Regions from separate parts of the Bacillus sp. JJ664 genome, predicted to be linked through region 3. Evidence: predicted binding sites of a transcription regulator. Region 3 holds the regulator's gene; each other region holds the start of a gene.
What was found. The regulator Rex, encoded in region 3, represses fermentation and respiration genes when NADH is low (regulators of the CRP and FNR family bind a similar motif). The targets are predictions, from matches to a motif close to TTGTGAAATATTTCACAA.

Region 1: V7056_RS02000 (formate/nitrite transporter family protein) is a predicted target of Rex. The motif match lies at 4,221-4,238, and genes of this name have one in related genera.
Region 2: V7056_RS09730 (cytochrome ubiquinol oxidase subunit I) is a predicted target of Rex. The motif match lies at 3,236-3,253, and genes of this name have one in related genera.

Annotation. Positions count from the first base shown of each region.
Region 1 is NZ_JBALMS010000011.1:45,223-50,863, reverse strand. It holds gene V7056_RS02020 (cation diffusion facilitator family transporter) at 1-444, shown strand, start outside; gene V7056_RS02015 (DUF2705 family protein) at 518-1,513, opposite strand; gene V7056_RS02010 (ABC transporter ATP-binding protein) at 1,506-2,423, opposite strand; gene V7056_RS02005 (GDSL-type esterase/lipase family protein) at 2,416-3,225, opposite strand; gene V7056_RS02000 (formate/nitrite transporter family protein) at 3,344-4,147, opposite strand; gene V7056_RS01995 (DUF2573 family protein) at 4,390-4,650, shown strand; gene V7056_RS01990 (proline dehydrogenase family protein) at 4,840-5,641, shown strand, end outside.
Region 2 is NZ_JBALMS010000051.1:103,429-109,069, reverse strand. It holds gene cydD (thiol reductant ABC exporter subunit CydD) at 1-638, opposite strand, end outside; gene cydB (cytochrome d ubiquinol oxidase subunit II) at 638-1,651, opposite strand; gene V7056_RS09730 (cytochrome ubiquinol oxidase subunit I) at 1,648-3,042, opposite strand; gene V7056_RS09725 (YitT family protein) at 3,434-4,309, opposite strand; gene ypeB (germination protein YpeB) at 4,490-5,641, opposite strand, start outside.
Region 3 is NZ_JBALMS010000104.1:3,412-11,759, forward strand. It holds gene V7056_RS15785 (ABC-F family ATP-binding cassette domain-containing protein) at 1-1,592, opposite strand, end outside; gene V7056_RS15790 (redox-sensing transcriptional repressor Rex) at 1,760-2,386, shown strand; gene V7056_RS15795 (CPBP family intramembrane glutamic endopeptidase) at 2,423-3,109, opposite strand; gene groES (co-chaperone GroES) at 3,386-3,670, shown strand; gene groL (chaperonin GroEL) at 3,728-5,353, shown strand; gene V7056_RS15810 (ATP-dependent DNA ligase) at 5,451-6,302, opposite strand; gene V7056_RS15815 (hypothetical protein) at 6,532-6,936, shown strand; gene V7056_RS15820 (peptidoglycan recognition protein family protein) at 7,080-7,853, shown strand; gene V7056_RS15825 (DMT family transporter) at 8,067-8,348, opposite strand, start outside.

The sequences.
Region 1 (5,641 bases), on a different contig from region 3:
AGTAAAGGACTTGAAGCGTCTGCGAAAGATAATTTATCTGATGCACTAGTTAGCTTTGGGACGACAATAGGTGTATTAGGAGCATCTTTTGGCTATCCAATTATCGATCCAATTGTGGCAATCATCGTCGGTGGAATCATATGCAAAACGGCTTGGGAGATTTTTTATGAAGCTTCCCATTCATTAACCGATGGTTTTGATCCAGATGAAATGGTGCTGTTTACTGAAACGGTGGAAAAAGTACCAGGTGTATATAAAGTAGTCGATTTAAGAGCAAGGATGTATGGGAATACAACAATTGCTGATGTTGTCATAGAAGTCGATGGTGGAATCGATGTAAAGAAAAGTCATGGCATTACTGATCAAATCGAAATGATTCTACATGAGCAACATAGTATTCAATATACACATATTCATGTGGAACCTAAGAGTAAATTTAGGTGACGATTAGGATGAGGATTAGAAAAGGTGACACCTAATCGTGTCACCTCAGACTGTCTGACAAACGCTTGCTTTCTTACCCTAACATATCTTGTTTAATAAACGTGATGAATGCAATGATTAAAGCAGCTAATCCCCAAACTGATAGATTGATAAGAGAGAATTGCATATTAAGTCCTTCTATTGAAGGTAATTGCCCTTGTAAATAATCAGTTAGACCAAGGTTTACACTAAAGAAGTATTTAGCACCAGACCATGATGTTGCAAGTCCACTCAAAACACTTCCTGTAATTAAAGCTGCTAGCATAATCCCCATCGCCGCTGGTGTCGTTCGTACAAGTACAGAAACCATAAACGATAATGTTCCAATAATGATACAGACAAACCATGCTAGTCCAAATGCCATAATGACATATTTCCATTGAGGTATGAGTTGAACTGAATCAGTTATTAAATTGTTATTTTTAATAATAAATCCAGTCAATACAGGAACAGTCCATCCCTTAAAGCTAAATACTAATCCAGAAACGAGAAAAGCCATCAAACCGTATAGAACGATTAGAAATGAAATTAATAAATAAATTGAAAGACATTTACTTAATAAAACCTTCCATCGCTTAACGGGCCTAGTGAGTAACAGTTTGATTGTCCCATCACTTCTTTCACCCGAGACAATATCAATTGTAATGACCATTACGAGTAAAGGTAGTAGTAACCAACCGATACTTTGTTCAATTAGCTCACGAATGAATGTCGGAGCACCAGGTGTTGTAGGATTAATATTATTATCTAAGTAGTATTGTTCTTGATCAATTTGCACTTTTAACCAGCTTTTCCATTCTTCGGGAATACCTGATGAATTCAAGCGATTTTGTTGATCAACTATTTTTTGTTGGAGAGCAACCTTCCAATCATCAGTCCCCAATCGCTTAACAGTTTCTTGCGTTTGCTGTAGCTGAGCATAGACAAAAATCGGAATTAAGACAGATAGAATCAGAAAAATGACTAGTATTCTTTTTTTACGTACCATTTTTTCAATTTCATTAAAGACGAGTCTTATTAATTCAGCCAAGTGCTTCGCCTCCCGTCATTTCCATAAATAAATCTTCTAATGTAACGGACATTGTACGAACGCCGTTTACTTGCATTGATTCATTCATAAAAAGCTGAATATAATCATGGATTTTTTCAGGTGACATGCGACATTGTATCACATCATCTTTTTGAACAATGTCTTGAATTGAGGGATCCTTTGTCAGTAATTCTTGTGCGCTACTTAGAGGTGAAACTTTCCATTCAACTCGCTCTGCAGCTTCTTCTACAAGTTCCTTTACTGTAGATACTCTGACCATTTTTCCTTTATTGATAATGCCTACTCGGTCACATATCATTTCAATTTCACTTAGTAGATGGCTTGAAATAAACACACTGATATGATGTTGTTTTACAAGCATATGTATAAATTCTCTTAATTCACGTATGCCAGCCGGGTCTAAACCATTTGTTGGTTCGTCTAGAATAAGTAGCTTTGGATCTCCCAGTAAAGCTTGAGCGATTCCAAGTCTTTGCTTCATACCAAGGGAATAATTTCTTACCTTTTCATGAATTCTTTCATCTAATTTTACTAGTTTTACTACTTCGTTTATTTTAAGTTCGTCTGTAATATGTAACATCCTAGCGAACTGTACTAGATTTTCCCATCCAGTTAAGTATCCGTAAAGCTCAGGATTTTCAACAATACAACCAATTTCCTCCATTGCCTGTTTGAAGTGAGTTTTGATTTGATAGCCAGCAACCTCAATCTTTCCTTTTGTTGGAGAAATTAACCCAACTAACATTCGAATTGTGGTTGTTTTACCAGCTCCGTTTGGACCTAAAAATCCAAAGACCTCTCCTTCGTTTACTTCGAATGAAATTTGGTCTACTAGTACTTTGCCTTTTATGATTTTTGAAACATTTTCTACTTTTAATACTTTATTCATCTTTATCACCTCGAAGCTGGCTTCCTATTTTTTTAGATAAGCGATTGGCCATCTCAATGTATCCGGCTTTGTTTGGATGGAAGTGATCAGTGTATAAATATTTTTCTTCTTCGTTATAAAATAAATCGAAAGTAGGAATTACATATGCATTATCAAGATGAAGTACTGTCTGTTCTAATATTTCATTCCATTTTGAAACAAAGCTTGAAGAGGCATCTAGGCCTTCTACATTATGGAAAGGGTTGTAATAACCTAAAGCATAAATAGGAGCAGACTGATTTTGTTTCCGTATTTGTTGAAAGATCGTTTGAAGATTTTTTTGAAATGTTTTTTCGTCAGGTCGATATGATTTTAAGAATTGCTGGTTTAGTTGATCTGCTCCAGGAAATAAGTCATTACCGCCAATTGATAACATAATTGTGTCAGCAGTACGAATTGCTTCTTGTACGCTTTTATTATTAAGTTGAGCAACTAAATCTGATGTTTTTGCCCCACTTACTGCCAAATTAGAGATTGTTGAGGATTGCTTGTAGTCTTTTTCAAGTGTTTCTTTCACTCTTCTTACATAACCTTGTCCTTCATCATCACCAACTCCACGAGTAATCGAATCGCCTAATGAAACAATCATTATCGAATCTTTCTTATTAATACTTTGTTCTTTGCTATTCTCTTGGCTAACGATTAGCTTGCTTTTCTGAGGATTTAAAACAGTGTATGCACCTTTTATAAATCCATATGTTAGAAGTAAAAAACACAAAAATGAACTGATCATGATAAAATAAACGAATTTATTGTATTTCAAATTTGTCACCACCAAAAAAGGTAAATTTTTCATATATAATCACATTATTACCATATTAAATATAGATTTGCACGAAAAAACCTGTCTAGTTAGTTTTAAGACAGGTTTAGTCAAAAAATCATGAAATTTGTTTTAATTTTTTAGGACTAATATGTTTACGACTGTTTAAATAATAATAACTAACGCCTACACCGACAGAACCACCAACAATATTACCTAATGTAACAGGAATTAAATTGTGTAAAACATTACTAAAAGTAAAAGCTATATCATGAGGCATAATTGATGCTAAAGTAAAGACGGCAATATTTGCAACACTATGTTCATAACCGGAAAAAAAGAAAGCAAATACTAATAAGAAAATCATGAGTATTTTTGCAGTATCATCTTTTAATCTGGTTGGTAAAAAACATGCAAGACAGACTAGCCAGTTACATAAAATACCTTTAAAAAACAATTGAATAAAAGAAGCGTGTATTTTGTGATCTACAACATTTGTTAAGAAATGATTTGAGGGAAGTTCCTTTGGTAATCCAGTAAGGTAATACAAAATGGCGAAGACACAACAACCTAAAATATTACCTGAGTAGCAAGCAATCCAGTTCTTGATTAAATCAAGTTTACTTGTTTTTTTAGCTAATGTAGAGATTGTAAAATACATCGTATTACTAGTGAATAGTTCTCCACCACCATAAATAATCATGACGAGTGCAGTGGCGAAAACAAAAGGATAAGCTACAGAAGTGAATTGAGATTCTTGTAGGCGGAAAACTTCTGCTAATTTTAAGCACACTATTAAAATAAAACTGATGTAAATAGAAGCCAAAGCTGCACGAGTTAAATATTTATTTATATTATCATCCAATACATTCTTTTTTTTCAGAGCCAATTCTATACAATATTGTATACTTTCTCGTTCCAAGATGATCACTCCAATACATTGCTTTAATAGACGAATACACCATCTAGTATAAGGACATATATTAATAAAAAGATTGTGAAAGTATGAACAATTTGTGAAAAAAGAAATGCTCGTCATCGTAATTAAAAATGAATGATCTACTTGCATCATCTATTTTTATTATTTGTGAATGTATAATATAATTTCGTGTATCAGAATAAACATTTTAAAAAAGTTGTGCAGTATGTAGGAGAGGTGATTTTATGCAAAAGGAATTTGAACAGAAATTTGAAGCGCTAATAAAAAAATATACAGAATTAATGCTTGGAGAGTGGTCAGAGGAAAAACAAGAAAAAGTTGAGAAGTGGATTATGTACACATATATATCTAAATCTATGCCGCCATTGACGAAGCATTGGAATGAAACATATCCAGATGCGAAGGATGAAATGATTCACTTAATTAAAGAAATCAAAACGTTAAATGAACAACATCGAGAAGAAATGGCAAATAAGAAAAAATAGGTAATAAGATTTAGAGCGGCGTATGGATGACTGATGACTAAAATTATGATAATATAATATTTAGTAAGCGTTTTATAGTTTGTACAAAATTCGACAATTTGCTAAAAAAATGTTTTAACGATATTCATTAAATGATACATTAGTATTAGATAGAGAGAGAAGTACTATTTAGAAATTGGGGGTTAAGAGATGGAACAACTGATGAAAAATACTTTTTTATTCATGTCAAAAAATAAGTTTTTAACGAAGATGGCTAAAAAATACGGTCTTCGTTTTGGTGCAGCTCGTTTCGTTGCTGGTGAAACAATCGATTTAGCAACTAGAGTAATCAAAGATTTAAATAAAAAAGATTTAAAGGTTACAATTGATTATTTAGGTGAATTCGTTGATACGGTTGAAGAAGCAAACGAAATGACTGATCATTGTATCGAAGCAATTGAAGCAATCGGTAAAAATAAGTTAAATTCACAACTTTCATTAAAGATGACTTCAATGGGTCTTGATATTTCGGACGAGCTTGTATTAGGAAACATGCGTCGAATTCTTGAAGTTGCTACAAAACACAATGTGTTTGTAACAATTGATATGGAAGACTTTACTCGTTGTGAAAAAACGATTCGTATTTTTAAACAATTAAAATCAGAATACGAAAATATCGGTACTGTAATTCAAGCTTATTTATACAGAACTGAAAACGATATCACTGATTTAAATAGTTTAAATCCTAACCTACGTCTAGTTAAGGGTGCTTATAAAGAACCAGCAGAGGTTGCATTCCCAGAAAAAAAAGACGTTGATGAGAATTTCAAAAAAATCATTAAAATGCACTTATTAAACGGTAACTTTACTGCAATTGCTTCTCATGATGAAGCGATGATTGAATATACTAAGCAATTAGTAAAAGAACATAATATTCCTAACGATCAGTTCGAATTCCAAATGTTATATGGTATCCGTGTTGAACGCCAATTAGAGCTTGTTAAAGAAGGCT
Region 2 (5,641 bases), on a different contig from region 3:
TTACGACTAATCCCTAAATATTTTAAAGTCTCTAGACCTCTTAATGAGTCAGTAAAATGGTTTGATAAAAGTCGATAAACCTTCCATTGTTTATCAGCTTTCTTCTTGGCGGCTAACCCTAATAAGATCATAAATACAATTAAAATTGGAAAAGTAACGATTAAAATAATGGCGGAAAGCTTATCAACAAAGAAAATATATAATACAACCAGTGGAGTAATAATTGCTAGGTTAATCATTTTAGCAGGAACAATCTCTAAATATTGTTTTAATTGTACTGACCCTTCCATTATTAATGTAACGATATTTCCAGTCCCATTTTTTTTAGTAAATCTAGGGCCGAGCTTAAAAAGCTTATCAAGAACTTTCATTTTTAATTCACTGACAGCAAGATCAGCAAAACGTTCAGAATAGTTTTGTTTTATTGAATTAATGATATAACGACATACAAAAGCGATTATGAAGAAAATAGTAGCGTAAAATATTTCGCTACTACTTTTCCCATTAAATAAACTAACAATTGCTTTTGAAAGCATATATGCTTGAACGATTATGGCCGTCCCTTGTACAACAGTTAACGCGACTAATAGAATGAGTAATTTCGACATTCCATTATACTTAAGCAGATTTTTTCCCATTAATATGTCAAATCCTTCTCGTCTACACGTTTTCTAAACACATAGTAACTCCAAATCTGGTATCCGAGTACAAATGGTAATAATGTACACGAAACGATTGTCATAACTTTTAATGAATACGGACCCGAAGATGCATTATAAACAGTTAAATCATATGCATTTTTTATTGAGCTCACCATCACTCTTGGAAACAATGCAGTAAATAAAGTACTGATTGTTAATGCAATACCTAAACCTGTCATTGCAAATGACCAGCCATCTCTCTGTTTAGAGATAAAGAATGACGCAAATAGATATGCTACAACGATACATAAAATTAGTGGTACTGTAATATGAGCTCTAACTGTAAACAAATCAGTCTCGAAATATGATAAAACAGTAAATATGATTAATGAAATAAGAACAGGTAATATTAATTTACTAGCAAATGCTCGTGCACGAGACCTTAAATCTCCTACTGTTTTTAACGTTAAGAACAACACACCATGAAGTAAACATAAAAGGGTAACTGTTACTCCGCCAACTACTGAATAAGTATTTACATAGTCTGAAAAGCTAGCAGTAATATTCATATTTTTATCAATTGGCATTCCACGTAGTATACTTGTAAACAACACGCCAAATAAAAATGGTGGTAATAAACTTCCTATAAAAATGACCCAATCCCAAGTTTTTGCCCACTTAGGACTATCAACTTTACCTCTAAATTCAAATGCGACTCCACGACCAATTAAAGCCATCAATACGAATACAAATGGAATATAGTACCCACTAAACATCGTCGCATACCAGTGAGGAAAGGCTGCAAAAATCGCGCCTCCTGCAGTTAATAACCATACCTCATTCGCATCCCAAAACGGACCGATTGTATTAATCAAAATTCTTCTCTCTGTATCATTTTTAGCAAGTAACTTTGTAGATATACCTACTCCAAAATCGAAACCCTCTAAGAAAAAGAAGCCTATAAATAATACTGCTACAAGTAAAAACCATAATTCATTTAGTTCAATCATAGGATTGAAGCCTCCCTTGCAAATGGATCAACGTTCGATTCACTATCTTTTACACCGTGATCCGTTCCTTTCTTTATTTCCTTAACAAAGAGGTAAATTAAAACCGCTGCTAAAATTGCATACATTGTTGTAAACGTTATTAAGGAAAAGATTAATGATCCTTTTGTAACATTAGGTGAAACAGAAGCAGAAGTTGTCATTAATCCAAACACCGTCCATGGTTGTCGTCCTACTTCCGTCATAATCCAACCTGCAGAGTTTGCAATAAACGGTAAAGAGATTAAAAATATCGTTGCCTTTAGGAAGTAATTCTTTGACTCTAATTTCTTACGATAGCTATACAGTAAGCCTAGGCATGACATCAAAATCATTACCATTCCTGCTCCAGCCATAATTCTAAAGCTCCAGAATGTCGTATTAACTGGTGGAATATAGTTACCTGGACCGTATAATTTCTCATATTCTGCCTGTAATGAATTCATCCCTGGTACTTTACCTTCAAACTTTTCATAGGCAAGATAACTTAATAAATAAGGAACTTCTACTTCAAACTTATTTTCTTTATTTTTCGAATCTATTAAGCCAAAAATCATCCAACTTGCTGGGTCTCCACTATCTTCCCATAGACCTTCACTTGCGGCCATTTTCATTGGTTGTGACTCCATTAAATGCTTAGCTTGTGAGTGACCACTAAACGCTACTCCAATACCAGCAACTAAAGCGACGATCATTCCAAGGTTAAATGCCTTTTTAAATAATTCAGTTTCTTGCTTTTTTAAAATTTTATATGCACTAACACCTGCAACAAATAATGAACCAGTTGCTAAGGCACCAGCAATTGTATGTGGGAACTCAACTATAAGCTGAGGATTTGTAATAAGTGCAAAGAAATCATTCATTTCTGCACGACCGTTATTGATCGTAAAGCCGACAGGTTCTTGCATAAATGAGTTTGCCGCCAATATCCAAAACGCAGACATCAACGTACCAAAAAATACTAACCAAATGCACATTAAATGTACTTTCTTATGAAGTCGATCCCATCCAAATATCCAAATCCCTAGAAATGTCGATTCCATAAAAAATGCTAATAGTGCTTCAATTGCTAAAGGTGCACCAAAAACGTCACCTACAAAACGTGAATACTCCGACCAATTCATGCCAAACTGGAATTCTTGAATAATACCTGTAACTACACCTACAGCAAAGTTAATTAAAAATAAGTGCCCAAAAAATTTTGTTAATTTTTTATAAGTTTCATTTTTACGATAAACGTACAATGTCTCTAGACATGCAACCATAAATGCTAAACCGATTGAAAGTGGTACAAATAAAAAGTGAAAAACTGTAGTTGAACCAAACTGCAATCGTGCAAGTTCTAACACGCTCACAATACATCCTCCTTTATTATGAAACTTTTTCACAAAGTATCATAAGTTTAACTAAAATAATTAGAACAACGTTAGAGAAAATTTTCTTCAATTAGAATCCTTTAACCATTTATGTTCTTATGTATAGTTTACTTCTGATATTTCGTATTGCCTCCATATTATATGTCTACTTTTTGTCAGTTCATTGTCTAATTTGTGACATCCTTCACAAAATTGTTGATAATTTTAAATTTCCATATTGCATAGTAATTAATCAATTAATCTTGAATATAGGTTTTACTAATGTTGCTAGATCTTTTAAGGACATTAAAAGAACCATTCCACGATTAGCGAAATGGTCTTTGATTCAGTTACTTTAAATTGATAAACTCCAATCCATCCAAATTATTTTTTAATGTGCTGCTTTACTTTTAAATCGACCGCCTCGTACTTCAGCAATATCTGCAATTGCTAAAAATGCAGTTGGATCAATATCATCAACTAGATCCTTGATTTCTGCTTCTTCTAGTCGAGTGACAACGCAAAAGATTACTTTTGTATCATCCCTAGAAAAAGCCCCTTCACCATTAATATATGTAACACCACGACCCAATCTTGATAATATTGCTTCACCTATCTCAATACTTTTGTCGCTAATAATCCAAACAGATTTTGATTGTTCTAATCCATCTACAACAATATCAATCGTTTTAAATGCAATAACATAGGCTAAAATTGAATACATTGCTCGATCCCATGTAAAAACATAACCTGCTGTTCCTAATATAAATAGGTTGAAGATCAATATAATTTGACCGACTGAAAAAGGAATCTTTTGATTGATGATGATAGCCAATATTTCAATTCCATCTAACGCTCCACCATATCGAATCGCAAGTCCAACTCCAATGCCAAGAATAATTCCTCCAAAAATTGTTGCAAGGAGGATGTCGTCTGTAAACGGAGGTACAGGATGAAATCTTGACGTAAAATACGATAGTACAATGATTCCGAAAATAGTTGAAAACGCAAAAGTTTTTCCTATTTGCTTATAACCTAAATAGAAAAAAGGAATATTTAAAACAAATATAAAAATTCCTAATGGTAAACCTGTTAGGTTTGAAATCATAATAGAAATTCCTGTAATACCCCCATCAATAACGTCATTAGGTACTAAAAAAATTTCTAATGCTACTGCTACGAGAATTGCCCCAACACACATTGCTATTGCATTCTTTAAAATCTTTACTTTTTTTGATTTTCGATTTTTAGGATTTATTTCTGTCATATACAGTTCCGTCCTGAGTATTTTTTTCTTTTCCAAATAAAACATATAGTTAATGTTCGCAGGAAGTTCTCATTTTATTCTTTTCTAATTCTTAATCAATCAGAATCTCTTATAAAACTTCATTAGGTTATTTGCAAAAAAAGAAAACCTTAGTTATGTGTCCTAAGGTTTCCAATCGTATTAATCAAAATTTTCTACTACATTATTCAGTTTTTTAATTTGTTCTTCTACAGCTGTGTTTGCATTAATAAAGACTTGGTAGGTGTCATTACCCCTTATGCCAAGAAATTCATAACATAGTATTTCTTGATTTAATTTGTTTAAAATGATTGCTTTTCTTTCCTCCATTATTTTCATATTAGAATTAACGCTTTTGCGTGCTTCCTCAATAGAAATTTTAGGTTCTGGAATTTTTCTTTTTGTGTACGCTGCTAAATAGTTCTTAGCTGAAAATCCAACGATACTTCCATCATCTAAGGCAATCTTCATTGTAACTAATTCCGGATAGATTCTAACACCCTTAATGTTTGAAACATACGTGAAGACGCCGATTGTGTCATACTGTGAACTTTGGAAAAGCTCCATATTTGGATACTTATTTCTCTCTAAAAATTTCAATCCATTTAAAGAAGCTTTATTTAAATCAATTTTTTGCTTTCCTATTTCACGATCACTAATCACCCAAAGTGGGTAGCCACCTTTTTCCGTAATATCCATATATATTTCATTTTTCTGTTTTGGATCTGTAATTTCTAAACTATAATAACGATCCTCTAGCTTTTCTCCGGTATGACTAACTTTTATTTTCTCCGAACCATTTAATTCAAGAAACTTCTTCGCAATTTCTTTTGCTTGGCTTTTCGTAATATTTTCACCTTTTACATTCGCAAGATTATTGCGATTCACTTTGAAGTTTGTAAGCGCCGGGTCCATATTTGCATCCGAGTAAGAAGCAACGCTACTCTCTACTGATTTAAATCCGTCAATTATGACATTATTTTTTGGGTTTTGTTCTTTTGCATATGCAAGTTCTACATCCATCCATCTTAATTTATCTTCAAAGACCAAATGCTGTACTTTTCTTAACTCACCTTGAATTTCAGCAGAATTTTCGTATAGTCTTTGAAGTGTATCATACTCTTTTTCACTTAGTGGCTCCTTGTCAAGGTCGCGAACAGCAGTCCGATAACTAAAATCACCAATATTACTTAAAAACTCTTCTGTTTTATTAATAGGTAATAATCTTAAAGGAAGTTGTCCCACATTTGAATGCGCTTGTGATGTGAGACCCCAAACTTCTACTAATGCAGGAGATAATGATGTTTTTGACTT
Region 3 (8,348 bases):
TCATAATCGCCTAAGTAAGGAGTTAAACCTTCTTTTGCTAGTTCAAATGTTTTTGTGGATAACCTGTTCATAAAGTATCGATCATGGGAAACAAATAAGATTGTTCCTGGGTAATCTAGAAGAGCATTTTCTAATACTTCCTTACTATCCAAATCTAAGTGGTTCGTTGGCTCATCCAGAATTAAGAAGTTTGCTTTTTTCATCATAAGCTTCGCAAGAGCCAATCTAGCTTTCTCTCCACCGCTTAATGACGAGACATTTTTCGTGACATCATCTCCAGAGAATAAAAAGTTACCTAAGATTGTTCTTATTTCTTGTTCAGGCTTTAACGGATAATCGTCCCATAACTCGTCAAGAACTCTTTTGTTTGATGTTAATTTAGCTTGCTCTTGATCATAATAACCAATAAATACATTTGCACCGAAATCTATACTTCCTTGTAATTTTTCTAAATCTCCAATAATCGTTTTAAGTAATGTTGATTTTCCAACTCCATTTGGTCCTACAAGGGCAACACTATCTCCACGATTAAGAACAAAGTACATTGACTGATCTATAGTCGGTACACGGTCGTAACCAATGAAAAGGTCGCTCACGTTAAGTACATCATTTCCACTTTGTTTTTCTATTGTAAAAGAAAAATTGGCAGAAGACTCATCTCCTTGTGGTCTATCTACTCTGACCATTCGATCTAGTTGTTTTCGACGACTTTGGGCTCTTTTTGTAGTTGAAGCACGCGCGATATTTCTCTGAACAAAATCTTCGAGCTTGGCGATTTGTTCTTGCTGTTTCTCAAACTGTTTTAAGTCTTGTTCATATTGAGCTGCTTTAAGTTCTAGATGCTTACTATAATTCCCAATATATCTTTGATGCTTATGGTTTGAAATCTCATAAACGATATTTACAACTTGATCAAGAAAATAGCGATCATGTGACACGATTAATACGGCGCCAGGGTAAGATTGTAAATAACGTTCAAGCCAGCTAAGTGTATCAATGTCTAAATGGTTTGTAGGCTCGTCCAGAATTAATAAATCAGGTTTTGTTAGTAATAGCTTACCTAACGCCAGTCTCGTTTTCTGACCACCACTTAATGATGATATCTTTGTAGTGTAGTCTTCATTTGAAAAGCCAAGACCACTTATAATTGAACGAATATCTGCTTCAAACTGATATCCGCCACTTTCTTTAAATGTAAATTGAAGATGATCATATTCATTCACAATTTTGTCGTAAACGGTTTGATTTGAATAAACATCTTCTTGGGTCATTTTATGTTCTAGCTTTCTCATGTTATCTTGCATTTCTACCAAATGGTTGAATACAGAGTAGTATTCTTCCCAAATTGAGCGATCACTTTGTAAGCCAGAGTTTTGAGCTAAGTATCCAATCGTGACATCTTTTGGTTTAATTAATTCTCCGCCATCATATGATATTTCACCGGCGATAATTTTTAAAAGAGTAGACTTACCAGCACCATTTCGACCAACAATTGCTACTCGATCATTCGTCTGAACTTCTAATTTAATATTTGAAAGTATAATGTCACTGCCGAAATATTTGGAGACATTATTAACTTGTAATAGGATCAAGATATTCACCTCATTGCAAAATTTTTTATCTATTAAACTGTTTACTGTCAAAATTCATAAATATAGTGTATATTTTACAGTAGAACAAGTACTTTATTACTAAAATGAAGGCTATTTACACAATATAGTAAAAAGAATTACAGTAACAGTAAGTGGGGGATTGTAAAATGGAGTCGGAACAAATTAAAATTCCACAAGCTACTGCTAAACGTCTACCTTTATATTACCGTTTTATAAAGAATTTGTCTTTATCAGGTAAACAAAGAGTTTCTTCAGCAGAGTTAAGTGAAGCAGTAAAAGTAGATTCCGCTACAATTAGAAGAGATTTTTCGTATTTTGGTGCCTTAGGAAAAAAAGGGTATGGCTATAATGTAAATTATTTATTAACTTTTTTTTCGAAAGCGCTTAACCAACACGAAGTAATGAAAGTAGCGTTAATCGGTGTGGGGAATTTAGGAACCGCATTTTTACATTATAATTTTATAAAAAACAATAATACAAAGATTGAAATGGCGTTTGATATCGACCCAATGAAGATTGGAACAGAAATAGGTGGAGTACCAGTCTATAATCTTGATAAATTAGAAGAAATAATGAACGATGATATTCAAATCGTCATTCTTACAGTTCCTGCTCAAGTTGCACAGTCGATTGCAGACCGTTTAAAAGGTAAAAATATAAGAGGTATTTTGAATTTTACGCCTGCACGTATTAGTGTACCAGAACATATTCGAATACATCATATTGATTTGGCTGTTGAGTTACAAACACTAGCATACTTCTTACAACAATAAGGAAATTAAAAACCCCCAATCGAATGGGGGTTTTATTTAATAGATGAAATGAAATAATTTCAGTTGTTGGAATACGACAAATGAGTTCATAAACATATGAGTTAAAATTGGAACTAAAATTGAATTTGTTCGTTTATATAGATAACAAAATATAAATCCGATCAGAAAATAAGATAAAAAGAATGGCAAGTCGCCGTGCATGAACGCAAAAATAACTGAACTTATTCCAGCTGAAACAATAAATGGAAAACGTTCAAATAGCTTTTTGAAAATAATGCGACGGAATACGATTTCTTCCAATATCGGTGCAATCAAACTTGGAATGACGATAAAGGCTGGGTTTAGCTTAGCGATATGAATAATGTTTTGCGTATTTTCTGACCCTTTATCTAAATCAAAAATTAAAATTAAAATGAGATTACATACAATCTGAGTAATCATTGTGACACCATAACCAATTAAAGCCCATTTTAATATTGTCAGCGTAAAACTAGATGAAAGATTTTTAATTCCAATTGAGATTGGAGTTCTTAATAAAATTAAAATAATTAAAAGACCTGTAATAAAACTAATGCAACCCCATAAACCTACTGCTTCAATTTTGGCTGTCTCTTTGTCTAAACCTTCATATAAACTACTATTTAATAGAAAACGAACACCATACAATCCAGAATACTGAATCAAAACATACGTTAATAAAATCCATAAATCTCTTGTTTTCAAAACGATAACTCCTTTGTGTTGATATTTTCATAACCCAAAGGTTTATAACAACATGTACATTATTGTACTCGTTTAAGGGGGTTCTTAAAAGGTATTTACATATTTTTATTAAACTTCTTTAAAATACGTTAATTAAAATTAATAAATTTCGACAAGAAAAGTGCTAGCTTCGGACTTGCAAAATCTTTTGATATTATTTAAACTAATAATTGTGTTAGCACTCAATATTAATGAGTGCTAAAAAATAATGATTAGATTATTGAGGAGGTATTACACATGTTAAAACCATTAGGTGATCGTGTTGTAATTGAGCTTGTTGAGTCTGAAGAAAAAACTGCTAGCGGTATCGTATTACCAGGTAGTGCACAAGAAAAGCCACAAGAGGGCAAAGTTGTTGCAGTAGGTACTGGGCGTGTACTTGAAAACGGCGAGCGCGTTGCTTTAGAAGTATCTGTAGGTGACCGCATCATCTTCTCTAAATACTCTGGTACTGAAGTTAAATACGGTGGTACAGAATACCTTGTACTTCGTGAAAATGATATTCTAGCAATTATAGGTTAATTAAATAAAATACTTAGGTAATAAAATAATTTTTAAAATTTTAAGGAGGTCATTTTAATGGCAAAGGACATTAGATTTGGTGAAGAAGCACGTCGCGCAATGCTACGTGGTGTAGATGCTTTAGCTGATGCTGTAAAAGTAACATTAGGACCAAAAGGGCGTAACGTAGTTCTTGAGAAAAAATTTGGTTCTCCATTAATTACAAATGATGGTGTAACAATCGCTAAAGAAATCGAATTAGAAGATGCGTTTGAAAACATGGGCGCTAAATTAGTAGCAGAGGTTGCTAGCAAAACAAATGAAATTGCTGGGGACGGTACAACAACTGCAACTGTATTAGCACAAGCGATGATTCGTGAAGGTCTTAAAAACGTAACAGCGGGTGCAAACCCAATGGGTATCCGTAAAGGTATTGAAAAAGCAGTTGCTGTTGCACTTGAAGAATTAAAAACGATTTCTAAACCAATTGAAGGCAAAGAATCTATTGCACAAGTAGCTGCAATCTCTTCTGCTGATCCAGAGGTAGGCGATTTAATCGCTGAAGCAATGGAACGTGTTGGTAATGATGGTGTTATTACACTTGAAGAATCAAAAGGTTTCACAACTGAATTAGAAGTAGTAGAAGGTATGCAATTTGACCGTGGATACTCTTCACCTTACATGGTTACAAATTCAGATAAAATGGTAGCTGAATTAGAAAACCCATATATCTTAATTACAGATAAAAAAGTAACAAATATTCAAGAAATCTTACCAGTTCTCGAACAAGTTGTTCAACAAGGTAAGCCATTATTAATCATTGCTGAAGATGTTGAAGGTGAAGCGCAAGCTACAATCATCGTTAACAAATTACGTGGTACATTTAATGCTGTAACTGTTAAAGCTCCAGGATTTGGTGACCGTCGTAAAGCAATGCTTGAAGATATCGCAGTATTAACTGGCGGTGAAGTAATTACAGAAGAATTAGGATTAGATCTTAAAACGACTAATATTACTCAATTAGGCCGTGCTTCAAAAGTTGTTGTAACAAAAGAAAATACAACAATCGTTGAAGGTGCTGGTGAAACTGCAGCGATCCAAAGACGTATTGGTTTAATTCGCGCTCAATTAGAAGAAACTACTTCTGAATTTGACCGTGAAAAATTACAAGAACGTCTTGCAAAATTAGCAGGTGGCGTAGCAGTAATCAAAGTTGGTGCTGCAACTGAAACTGAGCTAAAAGAACGTAAATTACGTATTGAAGATGCTTTAAACTCAACACGTGCTGCAGTAGAAGAAGGTATTGTAGCTGGTGGTGGTACTGCATTAATGAGCGTATACAATAAAGTTGCTGCAATTGAAGCTGAAGGTGATGTTGCTACAGGTATCAACATCGTATTACGTGCACTTGAATCACCAGTTCGTCAAATTGCAACAAATGCTGGTTTAGAAGGATCAGTAATCATCGAGAAATTAAAATCTGCTGAAGTTGGCGTTGGTTTCAATGCTGCTAACGGACAATGGGTAAACATGATTGAAGAAGGAATCGTTGACCCAACTAAAGTAACACGTTCTGCACTTCAAAATGCAGCATCTGTTTCTGCAATGTTCTTAACAACTGAAGCTGTTGTAGCTGATCTACCTGAGAAAAATGCTCCTGCAATGCCTGACATGGGCGGCATGGGAATGGGCGGTATGATGTAATATCATCCCCTTAATAAAAACCCCGTAAACATTGTTTACGGGGTTTTACTATATGCTAAAAAACAAAAACCCCCTTTAAAATCAAGGGGTATCTCATTTATACGATAAAATCGTCAAATATAGGATCAATTAACTCGCCATTGCTTAACTGACCTCTATTTTTAATTTTACATTTGATAAAAGGTTCAACATAAGTGTAGATTTTATCTTCGCCAGTTTTTATATGTTTTGTAACGCTGAAAAATGCTTTTCTTTGACCATTATTCATTCCAAATTCTACGATCCCAACATTAACAAATTCATTGTTTTTATATTCTGAGATTAATAATCCCATACCTTGTTTTTTATAACCTGTAATGTAGTAATCATTGTACTTCCAATTGATTATCTTTAACCAATTCAAAGATCGGTGTGCCGGTATATAAAAAGAATCTTTAGATTTTGCGACAATCCCTTCAAGAGAAAATTCTTTAATTTGTTCAAATAACTTGATTCCGTCTGACTCAATAAAGAAGCTTTTTTTAATGAATTGTTGGTCTTTCAGTATGTCAGCAAGGATTTGTTTTCTAGTCGATAAAGGTTCTTTCATCAAATTTCGTTTTCTGATTCGTAGTATATCAAAAACGATGTACGTTAATGGGAACTCTTTACTACCTTGAATAATTTTATGTTCTTGAATCGTATTTACTCGATTTAAAGCTGCTTCATAATCCTCTTTACCGTCGTTGTAACAAACGAGTACCCCATCTAAATAGCAATCATCTAATTCAAGAATGTCTAGTTCAGGTATTCTACCTGTTAATTCCGTTCCATTTTCTGTGTAAAGTTTATTTATTCCATTTTCTCGTTCTAGTAGTAATCGAACACCATTAGATTTTAATTCAAAATAATGCTCATCAGAATCAAATGGGTTGTCAGCAGTTTGTAATAACATAGGCTCAATAAACATGTTTTAATCCACTCACTTGATTAATGTTAATATACATAATCTAGTCCTTCCCATTTTTTAGTTTTTGAGTTAATTTATATAAATTTGCGTGCAAGTGTTTCTTTTAGTAAATATTTATTTTTTTATCTTCATTAGTTAATTTACTGATATATTACCCCTATTTCAAGTCATAACTTGTCTTCTTTCACAATAAAATTAAATTATCTACTGAGAAGTGTGGTGAAAAGAAATGGGAAAAAAAAGTAGTTATAGAATAACAGAGCTAATGTTAAACGAGTATTATGATTTAAGTCAAAAAAAGAAAGACATTGAAAATCAAATGGAGCAATTACAAAAAGTATTTCATGGTTTTCTTGATCATCAATTTGGTGAGAATGAAAAAGGCGAGTTCGTGATCAATAATTTGAAATTAGAGCGAATCATTAGAAAGAAAGAGAAATTTAATGATGCAGAAACAGTTAGTAAACTTGAAGAGTTAAAATTAACTGATTTAGTTCAAGTTATTAAAAAACCAGATGGAGATAAAATAAAATCAGCCATAAATCTTGGTTTACTAAATGAAAAAGATTTGGATGGATGTATTTCTATTAATTCTTCACAAGCAATCTATGTAAAGCCAGTTAAAACCAAATAATTACGTTGATTAGGGGAGGGCTAAATGCTCTCCTTTTTTTATTTGTCACCAAATTTTGCACTTTGAATATTTTATTAGTATGCACGTACAAGCATAGAAAGAAAGTATAACATGCTTGAATAAAAAAAGAGGGAGCTTTAGATATGGCACTTTGGAAAAATGACTTTATTGCAATCAACAAATATACAAGACCGTCTATAAAGTTAAAAGCTATTAAAAAGATAGTGTTGCATTGGACGGCTAACCCTGGAGCAAGTGCTGAAAACCATCAAAGGTACTTTAATGGTACAGCTATAAAAAATAAAACATATGCATCTGCTCATATTTTTGTAGATCCTAATGAAGCGATTTGTATCATACCATTTGATGAAGTAGCTTATCATGCAAACGACCAGTATGAAAGAAATAGTCGTGGTGAAGTATTTCGAGGCGTACCAGAGCTATCCCCAAATGCTAATTTATTATCTGTAGGCGTTGAAATGTGTGTTGAGAGAGATGGGAGTATTTCATCAGCTACGATAAAGAGAACTGCAACAGTGATTGCTGCGTTATGTAAAGCTTATAAATTAGATGAAAATGATATTGTTAGACATTATGATGTAACACACAAACTTTGTCCAAAACCATTTGTGGATGATCCAGAAAAATTTAATGCTTTCAAAGCACAGGTAAGAGCAATCTTATATCCACCTAAACAACAAATATCTACTAACCAAAAAGATTCTGTTCCGTATAAAGGAATATTAAAAGAAGGTTCTAGAGGAGCATCTGTTAAAAAAGTTCAGCAAAAACTTAAAATAACAGCAGATGGGATATTTGGTCCAAATACTGAAAAAGCAGTTAAAAATTTCCAAACAAAGAACAGATTAGCGGCAGATGGAATCGTCGGTCCCAAAACATGGAGCAAGCTTTTTTAATGCTTTGATGAAGGGTTTATAAAGGGACTATCATCTTATCATACTTTTTGTAAGTGAAATTGTTATCAAGAAGATGAAATAGTTGAAATGAAATTACAAGCTAATCGTATTCAAAATTTGGCCTTTTAAAGGCGTATTGATGTCTTCTACTCCGGGTGGGTAAAACAAATCAAAAAAATCCCTAAGCTAAAATTAGATTAGGGATTATTTTAGTTAATGAGGTGAGATTACTTTTAAACCAATTACAGATGCAATAACAAGGGTAATAAAGAAAAGTCTCTTCCAGTCGCGTGATTCCTTAAAGAACATCATTCCTATGATGACAGAACCAGCAGCACCAATTCCGGTCCATATTGTGTATCCAGTTCCAACGGGGATAACTTTTAAAGCTTTTGAAAGTAAATAAAAACTAATCCATCCAGAGAGAACACATAATATAGAGTAATTTAGTTTTTTAAAATTGTTGGAAAGCTTCATAAAAGTAACAAAACCAAC